2 regions of the Streptomyces sp. NPDC058284 genome follow, and region 1 is predicted to be linked to the other one. Evidence: riboswitches for the same ligand, from Rfam matches in the RefSeq annotation. Region 1 holds a riboswitch; the other holds the start of a gene.
The links. A riboswitch is a leader RNA that binds a small molecule or an ion and turns the genes downstream of it on or off. The one in region 1 is predicted to bind cobalamin.
Positions count from the first base shown of each region.

Region 1 (4,534 bases):
CCGGTGCGCGCCAGCGCGTCGCGCACGGCCCGCTCGTCGTGCGGCGTGGGCGCCGACCACGCGCGACGGTGCGGGATGCGGCCGAGGCGTACGACATCGCGTACGGTCAACTCGACCTGCGTCGAGGCGTGTTGCTGGACCACGGCGACCCGGCGCGCCACCTCCCTGCGGCCCGTGTCGGCCAGCGTGCGGCCGTCCAGGGTGACGACGCCGCAGGCCGGGGCGAGGACGCCCGCGAGGATGCGCAGGAGCGTGGACTTGCCGGAGCCGTTGGGGCCGAGGAGGCCGACGGTGGCGCCGGTGGGCGGGGCGAGGCTGACGCCGTCGACGACGAGGCGGCCCCCCGCCTCCCGGCTCACCCGGTCCGCGCGCAGTCCCGGCGCGGCGTGGTCCGCGGGCAGCCCCGGGGCGTCCGGTGGGATCAGGCCGTACGTCATGTCACCCGCCGCGTCCGGTACAGCACCGCCACGAACGCCGGTACGCCGATGAGCGAGGTCACCACGCCGACCGGGACCTCCTGCGGGTCCAGGGCCGTGCGGGCGAGGGTGTCCACCCAGACCAGGAAGACCGCGCCGGCGAGCGCGGTGACGGGCAGCAGCCGGGCGTGGCCCGAGCCGACGAAGGCGCGGGCCGCGTGCGGCAGGACCAGCCCGACGAAGCCGATGGCGCCCGCCGAGCTGACCAGGGCCGCGGTCAGGAGCGCCGTCGTGCAGAGCAGGACGAGCCGGGTGCGGGCCACCCGGACGCCCAGCGCCGCCGCTGCCTCCTGGCCGAACGCGAACGCGTCGAGCGTGCGGGCGTGGCCGAGGCAGACGAGCAGCGCCACCGCGAGCACCCCGGCGCACAGCCACACGTCCGTCCAGCCGATTCCGCTGAGCGAGCCGAGGAGCCAGAACAGCACGCCGCGGGTGGTCTCGGCGTCGCCCGCCGTGAGGACGACGAACGAGGTCAGCGCGGAGAAGAGCTGCATGGCAGCGACGCCGGACAGCACGACCCGGTCCGTGGTGTCGCCCAGGGTGTGACTCAGGAGCAGCACCAGCGCGAACGAGCAGAGCGCCCCGGCGAACGCGCCCGCCGACACCGACACCGCTCCCCCGCCGACGCCGAGCACGACGACCGCGACTGCTCCGGTGGACGCGCCGGACGACACCCCGAGCACGAAGGGGTCGGCGAGCGGGTTGCGGAGCAGCGACTGCATCACGGCGCCGCAGACCGCGAGGCCCGCGCCGCAGACCGCGGCGAGCAGCGTGCGCGGCATCCGCAGGTTCCAGACGATGCCGTCCCTGATCGGGGTGAGCGGGGTCTCGCCCCAGCCGAGGTGGGCGGCGACGGTCGACCATACGTCGGGCACGGAGATGTCGGCGGGGCCGATGGTGACGGCCACGGACACGGAGAGGACGAGCGCGGCGAGACCGGCCAGGCAGAGCAGGGCCAGGCGCAAGCCCCCGCGCAGTCCCACGCGCAGGCCCGGGTGCGGGCCCGGGCGCGGGCCGTGCAGGGGTTCCGGGTGTACGGCGCCGGGTGCGGGCCCCTCCGTGCCGGTGCCCGTGTCCGTACTGATGTCCGTGCCCGTGCCGGTACCGATCCCCGTTCCCGCGGCCGTACTCCCGCCCCCGCCCTCCGCCGCCTGCGTCACTTGCGGAGTCCGAACTTCCGCAGCGCGGCCGCGACCTGTTCGATGCCGTCGACCGTGCGGATCGTGGGGTTCATGGCCTGGCCGCTGAGTAGCACGTACCGCTTCTTCTTCACGGCGGTCAGGTTCTTCGTCGCCGGGTTCGTCTCCAGGAACCTGATCTTCGCCGCGGCGCTCTCCGCGGACTGGGACTTGCGCGTGAGGTCGCCGAGGACGATGGCGTCGGGGTCCCGGTCGGCGACGGTCTCCCAGTTGATCTGGGGCCACTCCTCACGGGTGTCGTCGAAGACGTTCTTGGCGCCGAGTTCGCGGGTGATGATGCCGGGGGCGCCGCAGCAGCCCGCCATGTACGGCGCGTCGGAGTTGGCGAACCAGTACATGAGGCGGGTGTCCGAGGCGGCGGCCTTGTCGACGTGCCCGGTGGCCTTCGCGACCCGCCGCTTCAGTCCGGCGATCAGCTTCTCGCCGCGCTTCTCGACGTCGAAGACCTTCGCGAGGTCGCGGATCTCGCCGTAGACGCTGTCCATGGTGAGGGTCTTGACGCGCTTGCCGTCACCGTCGCCGTCGTCGTTGTCCTTGCCCGCGCAGTCGGTGGGCGAGACGTAGACGGGCACGCCCAGCTCGGTGAACTTCGTACGGTCGGCGACGCCGCCCTTGCCGACCGTGTAGAGGAAGGAGGCGCTGACGAAGTCCGGCTCCTTGGCGAGGACCTTCTCCAGCGACGGGTAGCGGTCGGCGAGCCGCTCCACCTTCGCGTTGTCCTTCGCCAGGTTCTTCAGGACCGGGTCGGTCCAGGTGCCGGTGCCGGCCATCCGGTCGGCGAGGCCGAGGGAGAGCAGGATCTCCGTGGACCCCTGGTCGAGGGAGACGGCCCGCCGGGGCGGCGCCTCGACCTTCGCCTCCTTGCCGCAGGAGGTGACCGTGACCGGATAGCCGTCGGCGCTCCCGCCCCCGGAGTGCGCGGCGTTGCGTGCGGAGCCGTCGCCGCACGCGGTGAGCGTGAGCAGACCGGCACAGAGGAGGGCGGCTGTACGGAGAGCGGCGGTACGGGCTGTCGAGGACACGTGATCCCTTGGGTCTCGCGGCTCATACGCGGAGCCTGGCCTGCGTCACGACCTCCGTCGCCCGGTGTGCGAGCGGAGGCGCCAGCAGGTCTTCGGACTCGGGATCGACCGGGCGGGGCGCCTTCCCGGGCGTCCGGAGACACCCAGTGGCCGTGGCCCCGCCCGTCCCCCTCACCGCTGCGCGTCAGTTCCGGATTTGCACCGGATTCCCTGGCCCAGGTGTGGGTTTGACTGGCTTGCGCAAGTTATCACGCACCTGTCACCCGCCCTCACGTGGTCGGTGCGGGCCTCGGCTCGCCTCGGTAGGTGCCGAACGACCAGCGGTTTCCCTCCGGGTCCTCGATGCCGAACTCGCGGCTGCCGTAGGGCTTGTCCTCGATCTCGGCGGTGATCTTCACGCCCGCCCCGGTGAGGCGCCGGTACAGGTCGTCCACCCGGGCCGTGACGACGTAGGCGCCCCCGGTGCCGGGTTTGCCGCAGGTGGCCGCGGCCTCCGGGTCGTACGAGCCGAGCATGATGCCGCCGCCCTCGGGCCAGTCGAGCTGGGCGTGGGCGACGCGGCCCCCGTCCTCGTACACGGCGGTGCGCAGGAAGCCGACGGTGTCGACGAGGAAGTCGATCAGCGCGGGGGCGTCCTGGGCCTGCACGCCCGGCCAGACGGCGGGAGGGGGTGTGGTGAGGCGGTCACCCTCGGCGGCACCCGGCGCGGGGTTCGGCGCGGGGTTCGGGGCCGGTGTGAGGTCCGGCTTCGGGGCCGGCGTGACGTTCGGGTTCGAGCTCGGGTTCGGTGTGGTGTTCATGGCTTCGAGTCTTCGCCCGTACCGTGCGCCCCGGCTTGGATATTCCGGCACTCTTCGGCCAGCCAGCGGGTGGGACTCACTCCGGTGTACTGCCGGAAGTCACGGACGAGGTGGGAGTGGTCGTAGTAGCCGGTGCCGGCCGCGACCCGGGCGAGGTCCGGGGGTCCGCCCGCCGCGACGGCGCGGGTCACGACGGCCTTGGCGTGCTGGAAGCGCATCAGGCGTGCGGCCTGCTTCGGGCTCAGGCCCGTCTCGGCGCGGAACAGCGCGGTCAGCCTGCGTTCGCTCAGCGCGACGTGCCGGGACAGGCCGCCCAGAGTCCCCGCGCCGCGGTGCCGGGCCAGCCACGCCCAGGCCTCGGCGACCTCCGGGCGTACGGCTCCCATGGGGCGGTCGACGCAGGCGAGCCGCCGCAGGTACGCGGACAGGTGGGCGAAACGGTCCGTCCAGTCGTCCAGCTCACACAGCCGCTCGCGGACGTCGGCCGCGTGGTCGCCGAGCACGTCGGTGCCGCCGATGACCAGCTGACCGGTGAGTTCGGCGGCGGGCAGGCCGAGGAGCGCGCGGGCCGCGAGGGGATGCACGGCGAGCTGGATACCCGCCTCGTGCTCGGGCTGGACGACGTACGCGGGGCTCTGGTGCAGGCCGCCCACCACGATGTCGGTGCGCGCCGCGTCCGGTCCCGTCGCCCGGCCTGGGGAGTCGCCGGTGGTGATGGGCCCGTCGAGGGAGAAGATCACCGTCAGATACGGCGAGGGCAGGCCGCGGTGCAGGGCGGGGCGCTGTCCCGCGGTGCGGTAGCCGACCGCGGAGACGACCATGCCGTCGAGCGGGCCGTCGAGCCTCGGCACGGCCCGGACGAACTCACGGGAGCCCATGGGAACCAGTATGCGCGGTGGACCGGGCGGGTCGCGGCAGCTCCTGAAGGTTCCGGCAGCTCCGGGCGCCGTGCGGTCACGGCGCCCCCTCCCACTACCCCCCGTTCACCTTCCCCATGCCCCCGCTTCACGGTGACTTCGATCATGGGCAATGACCGC
Region 1 is NZ_JBHVYE010000007.1:243,291-247,824, reverse strand. It holds gene ACFVYR_RS13290 (ABC transporter ATP-binding protein) at 1-437, opposite strand, end outside; gene ACFVYR_RS13285 (FecCD family ABC transporter permease) at 434-1,585, opposite strand; gene ACFVYR_RS13280 (ABC transporter substrate-binding protein) at 1,633-2,697, opposite strand; cobalamin riboswitch at 2,763-2,948, opposite strand; gene ACFVYR_RS13275 (VOC family protein) at 2,967-3,344, opposite strand; gene ACFVYR_RS13270 (helix-turn-helix domain-containing protein) at 3,494-4,375, opposite strand.

Region 2 (4,534 bases), on a different contig from region 1:
CTGTGGCAGCGTGACCAGCGCGCCCGCAAGGCCGAAGCGGCCCAGAGGGGTGCCGGACTGTGACCACACTCGCATCGGGGACCGGCGGCGTGAACGGCGTCGCCCTCGCCGTCTTCATCTTCTTCTTCGTCGCCGTCACGGCGATGGGCTTCCTGGCCGCGCGCTGGCGCAAGGCCGAGACCGAGAGCCTGGACGAATGGGGCCTCGGCGGTCGCTCGTTCGGCACCTGGGTCACCTGGTTCCTGCTCGGCGGCGACCTCTACACGGCGTACACGTTCGTGGCCGTCCCCGCGGCGATCTACGCGGCGGGCGCGGCCGGCTTCTTCGCGGTGCCGTACACGATCCTCGTCTATCCGCTGATCTTCACCTTCCTGCCGCGGCTCTGGTCCGTCTCGCACAAGCACGGATACGTGACCACCTCGGACTTCGTGCGCGGACGCTTCGGCTCCAAGGGGCTCTCGCTGGCCGTCGCGGTCACCGGCATCCTCGCCACGATGCCGTACATCGCGCTCCAACTGGTCGGCATCCAGGCCGTGCTCGACGTCATGGGCGTCGGCGGCGGCCCGGACACCAACTGGTTCATCAAGGACCTGCCGCTGCTCATCGCCTTCGCGGTGCTCGCCGCGTACACCTACTCGTCCGGCCTGCGCGCGCCCGCGCTGATCGCGTTCGTGAAGGACGGGCTGATCTACCTCGTCATCGCCGTCGCGATCATCTACATCCCGATCAAGCTGGGCGGCTTCGACGAGATCTTCCAGGCGGCGGGCGAGAAGTTCTCGAAGGCCAACGAGGCGGCGGGCAAGCCCGTCGCGGGCCTCGCGCCCGGCCGGGGCGGTCAGTGGACCTACGCCACGCTCGCGCTCGGCTCCGCGCTCGCCCTGTTCATGTACCCGCACTCGATCACCGCGACGCTCTCCTCCAAGAGCCGCGACGTCATCCGCCGCAACACCACGATCCTGCCGCTCTACTCGCTGATGCTAGGCCTGCTGGCGCTGCTCGGGTTCATGGCGATCGCGGCCGGGGTCAAGGTCGAGAACGGCCAGCTGGCCATCCCGCAGCTGTTCGAGAACATGTTCCCCGACTGGTTCACCGGCGTCGCCTTCGCCGCCATCGGCATCGGCGCGCTCGTGCCTGCGGCGATCATGTCGATCGCGGCCGCGAACCTCTTCACCAGGAACATCTACAAGGACTTCCTCAAGCCGGACGCGACTCCCGAGCAGGAGACCAGGGTCTCCAAGCTGGTCTCGCTGCTCGTGAAGGTGGGCGCGCTCGTCTTCGTCCTCACGATGGACAAAACGGTCGCGATCAACTTCCAGCTGCTCGGCGGCATCTGGATCCTGCAGACGATGCCCGCGCTGGTCGGCGGCCTGTTCACCCGGTGGTTCCACCGCTGGGCGCTGCTCGCCGGCTGGGCGGTCGGCATGGTGTACGGAACGCTCGCGGCGTACGGCGTCGCCTCGCCGACCCAGAAGCACTTCGGCGGCTCGTCCGACGAGATCCCCGGCATCGGCGAGATCGGCTACATCGGCCTGACCGCGTTCATCCTGAATGTGGTCGTGACCGTGGTCCTCACCTTCGTCCTGAAGGCGCTGAAGGCCCCCGACGGCATCGACGAGACCTCCCCGGAGGACTACACGGCGGACGCGGGCGACCCCGGCGTCGTCCAGGAGCTGCCGAAGGCGACCGCGGGCGCCGGGCACTGAGAGCCTGTCCTTGAACCCGACGCTCAACACCGTTCCCCGCAAGTGACGTTGGGCCGCCGGAAAACCGGCGGCCCTTTGTCGTACCCGTGTTGCACACTGCGCCCCATGGACATCACCATCAGGCGGGCACACCCCGCGGAGCACGAGGCGCTGGGCGATCTCACCGCGCGGGCCTACCTCGACGACGGACATCTGGACCACGGAGCGGAGGACCGCTATCTGGCCGTGCTGCGGGACGTGGCGGGGCGCGCGGCGCACGCCGAGATCCTGGTGGCCGTGGCGGACGACGCGGCCTCCCGCGAGCTGCTCGGCGGCGTGACCTTCGTGCCGTCCGGCGGCCCCATGGCCGACATCGCGCGGGACGGCGAGACGGAGATCCGCATGCTGGCGGTCTCGCCCGCGGCGCGCGGCCGCGGTGTCGGCGAACTCCTGGTGCGGGACTGCGTCCAGCGGTCCAGGGACGCGGGCCGCGACCGGCTCGTGCTGTCCTCCTCGCCCACCATGCGCACCGCCCACCGGCTCTATGAACGTCTCGGCTTCATACGCACCCCGGAGCGCGACTGGTACCCGATCCCGGGCCTGCCGCTGCTCACCTACGCGCTGGAACTCCCGACCGCACCTTAGACCCTGCCTATGCGAGCCGACACAAGATGTGGGCCTGCTTCAGAAGCACGGCACAAGATGTATGCTCATGCTCGCTGTCGCCGCAGGGGAATCCGGTGCAAGTCCGGAACTGTCCCGCAACGGTGTACGTGTACGCATTTGTCGTACCCGGAGTCCGAAGACCTGCCGGCAGTGCACCCGTGCCGTCCGGCCCGGGTGCCGACCGTCCGGGCCTCGTGGAATGGGCCGGTGGACGCGGTACGCCACCCTGCCCGGGTGCGCCCGTGTGTGCCGTCCTCTCCCCCAGGCCCAGAGCCGAGCGAGGGAGAGCTCCACGTGACCATCGCGCCTGCCGAACCTGCGTCAGCGCTGTCACCACAGCCCACCGACAGCACTGTGGGTACCGACGCGCCAGGGACCGCGCTGCTGCGCACCCTGACCGACCTCACCGCCGATCTCCCCGACGCCGACGCCGGCCGGGTGGCCGCCGCCGCGCTGCGCGGCCGCTCCACCCGGGCCGACGTGGCCGAGCTCAGGGAGCTCGCGACCGAGGCGGCCGCGGGGCTCATCTCCGAGGACCCGGCGTACTCCAAGCTCGCGGCCAGGCTCCTGTCGATCGGCATCCGCGAGGAAGCCGCTACCCAGGGCGTGCGCTCCTTCACCGAGTCGATCGCGGTCGGCCACCGCGAGGGCCTGATCGCCGACCGCACGGCGTCCTTCGTCACCGAACACGCGGCCCGGCTCGACGCGCTCGTGGAGAGCGCGCTCGCGGACGGCGCCGACTTCCGCTTCGGCTACTTCGGCCTGCGCACGCTGCACAGCCGCTACCTGCTGCGCCACCCGATCACCCGGCAGGTCATCGAGACGCCGCAGCACTTCATGCTGCGCGTCGCCAGCGGGCTCGCGGAGGACTCCAGCGTCCGGGCCGTGGACGAGGTCGCCGCGCTGTACGGCCTGATGAGCCGCCTGGACTACCTGCCGTCCTCCCCCACGCTCTTCAACTCCGGCACCCGCCACCCGCAGATGTCCTCCTGCTACCTCCTCGACTCGCCCCTGGACGAGCTCGACTCCATCTACGACCGCTACCACCAGGTCGCGCGGCTCTCCAAGCACGCGGGGGGCATCGGCCTCTCGTACTCCCGCATCCGCTCCCGCGGCTCGCTGATCCGCGGCACGAACGGGCACTCCAACGGCATCGTGCCGTTCCTCAAGACGCTGGACGCCTCGGTCGCCGCGGTGAACCAGGGCGGACGCCGCAAGGGCGCCGCCGCGGTCTACCTGGAGACCTGGCACTCCGACGTCGAGGAGTTCCTGGAGCTTCGCGACAACACCGGTGAGGACGCGCGCCGCACCCACAACCTCAACCTCGCGCACTGGATCCCCGACGAGTTCATGCGCCGGGTCGCCGCCGACCGGGACTGGTCGCTGTTCTCGCCCTCCGACGTGCCCGACCTCGTCGACCTGTGGGGCGAGGAGTTCGACGCCGCCTACCGCGCGGCGGAGGCCGCCGGGCTCGCGAAGAAGACCCTGCCCGCGCGGGAGCTGTACGGCCGCATGATGCGCACCCTCGCGCAGACCGGCAACGGCTGGCTGACCTTCAAGGACGCCGCCAACCGCACCGCGAACCAGACCGCCGAGCCCGGTCACACCGTGCACTCCTCCAACCTCTGCACCGAGATCCTGGAGGTGACGGACGACGGCGAGACGGCCGTCTGCAACCTCGGCTCGGTGAACCTCGGCGCGTTCGTCGACCCGGCCGCGCAGGACATCGACTGGGAGCGGCTCGACGCCACCGTCCGCACCGCCGTCACCTTCCTCGACCGCGTCGTCGACATCAACTTCTACCCGACCGAGCAGGCCGGGCGCTCCAACGCCAAGTGGCGCCCGGTGGGCCTCGGCGCGATGGGCCTCCAGGACGTCTTCTTCCAGCTGAAGCTGCCCTTCGACTCCCCCAAGGCGCGCGCCCTGTCGACCCGGATCGCCGAGCGCATCATGCTTGCCGCGTACGAGGCCTCCGCCGACCTCGCCCAGCGCAGTGGCCCGCTCCCCGCCTGGGAGAAGACCCGCACCGCGCGCGGTGTCCTGCACCCCGACCACTACGACGTGGAACTCACCTGGCCGGAGCGCTGGGCGGCGCTGCGCGAACGCATCGCCACGACCGGCATGCGCAACTCGCTCCTGCTCGCCATCGCGCCGACCGCCACCATCGCGTCCATCGCGGGCGTCTA
Region 2 is NZ_JBHVYE010000003.1:149,298-153,831, reverse strand. It holds gene ACFVYR_RS06670 (DUF3311 domain-containing protein) at 1-63, shown strand, start outside; gene mctP (monocarboxylate uptake permease MctP) at 90-1,703, shown strand; gene ACFVYR_RS06660 (GNAT family N-acetyltransferase) at 1,809-2,327, shown strand; cobalamin riboswitch at 2,382-2,512, shown strand; gene ACFVYR_RS06655 (ribonucleoside-diphosphate reductase subunit alpha) at 2,643-4,534, shown strand, end outside.
Region 2: linked by a shared signal. The riboswitch ahead of ACFVYR_RS06655 (ribonucleoside-diphosphate reductase subunit alpha) and the one ahead of ACFVYR_RS13280 (ABC transporter substrate-binding protein) in region 1 are both predicted to bind cobalamin.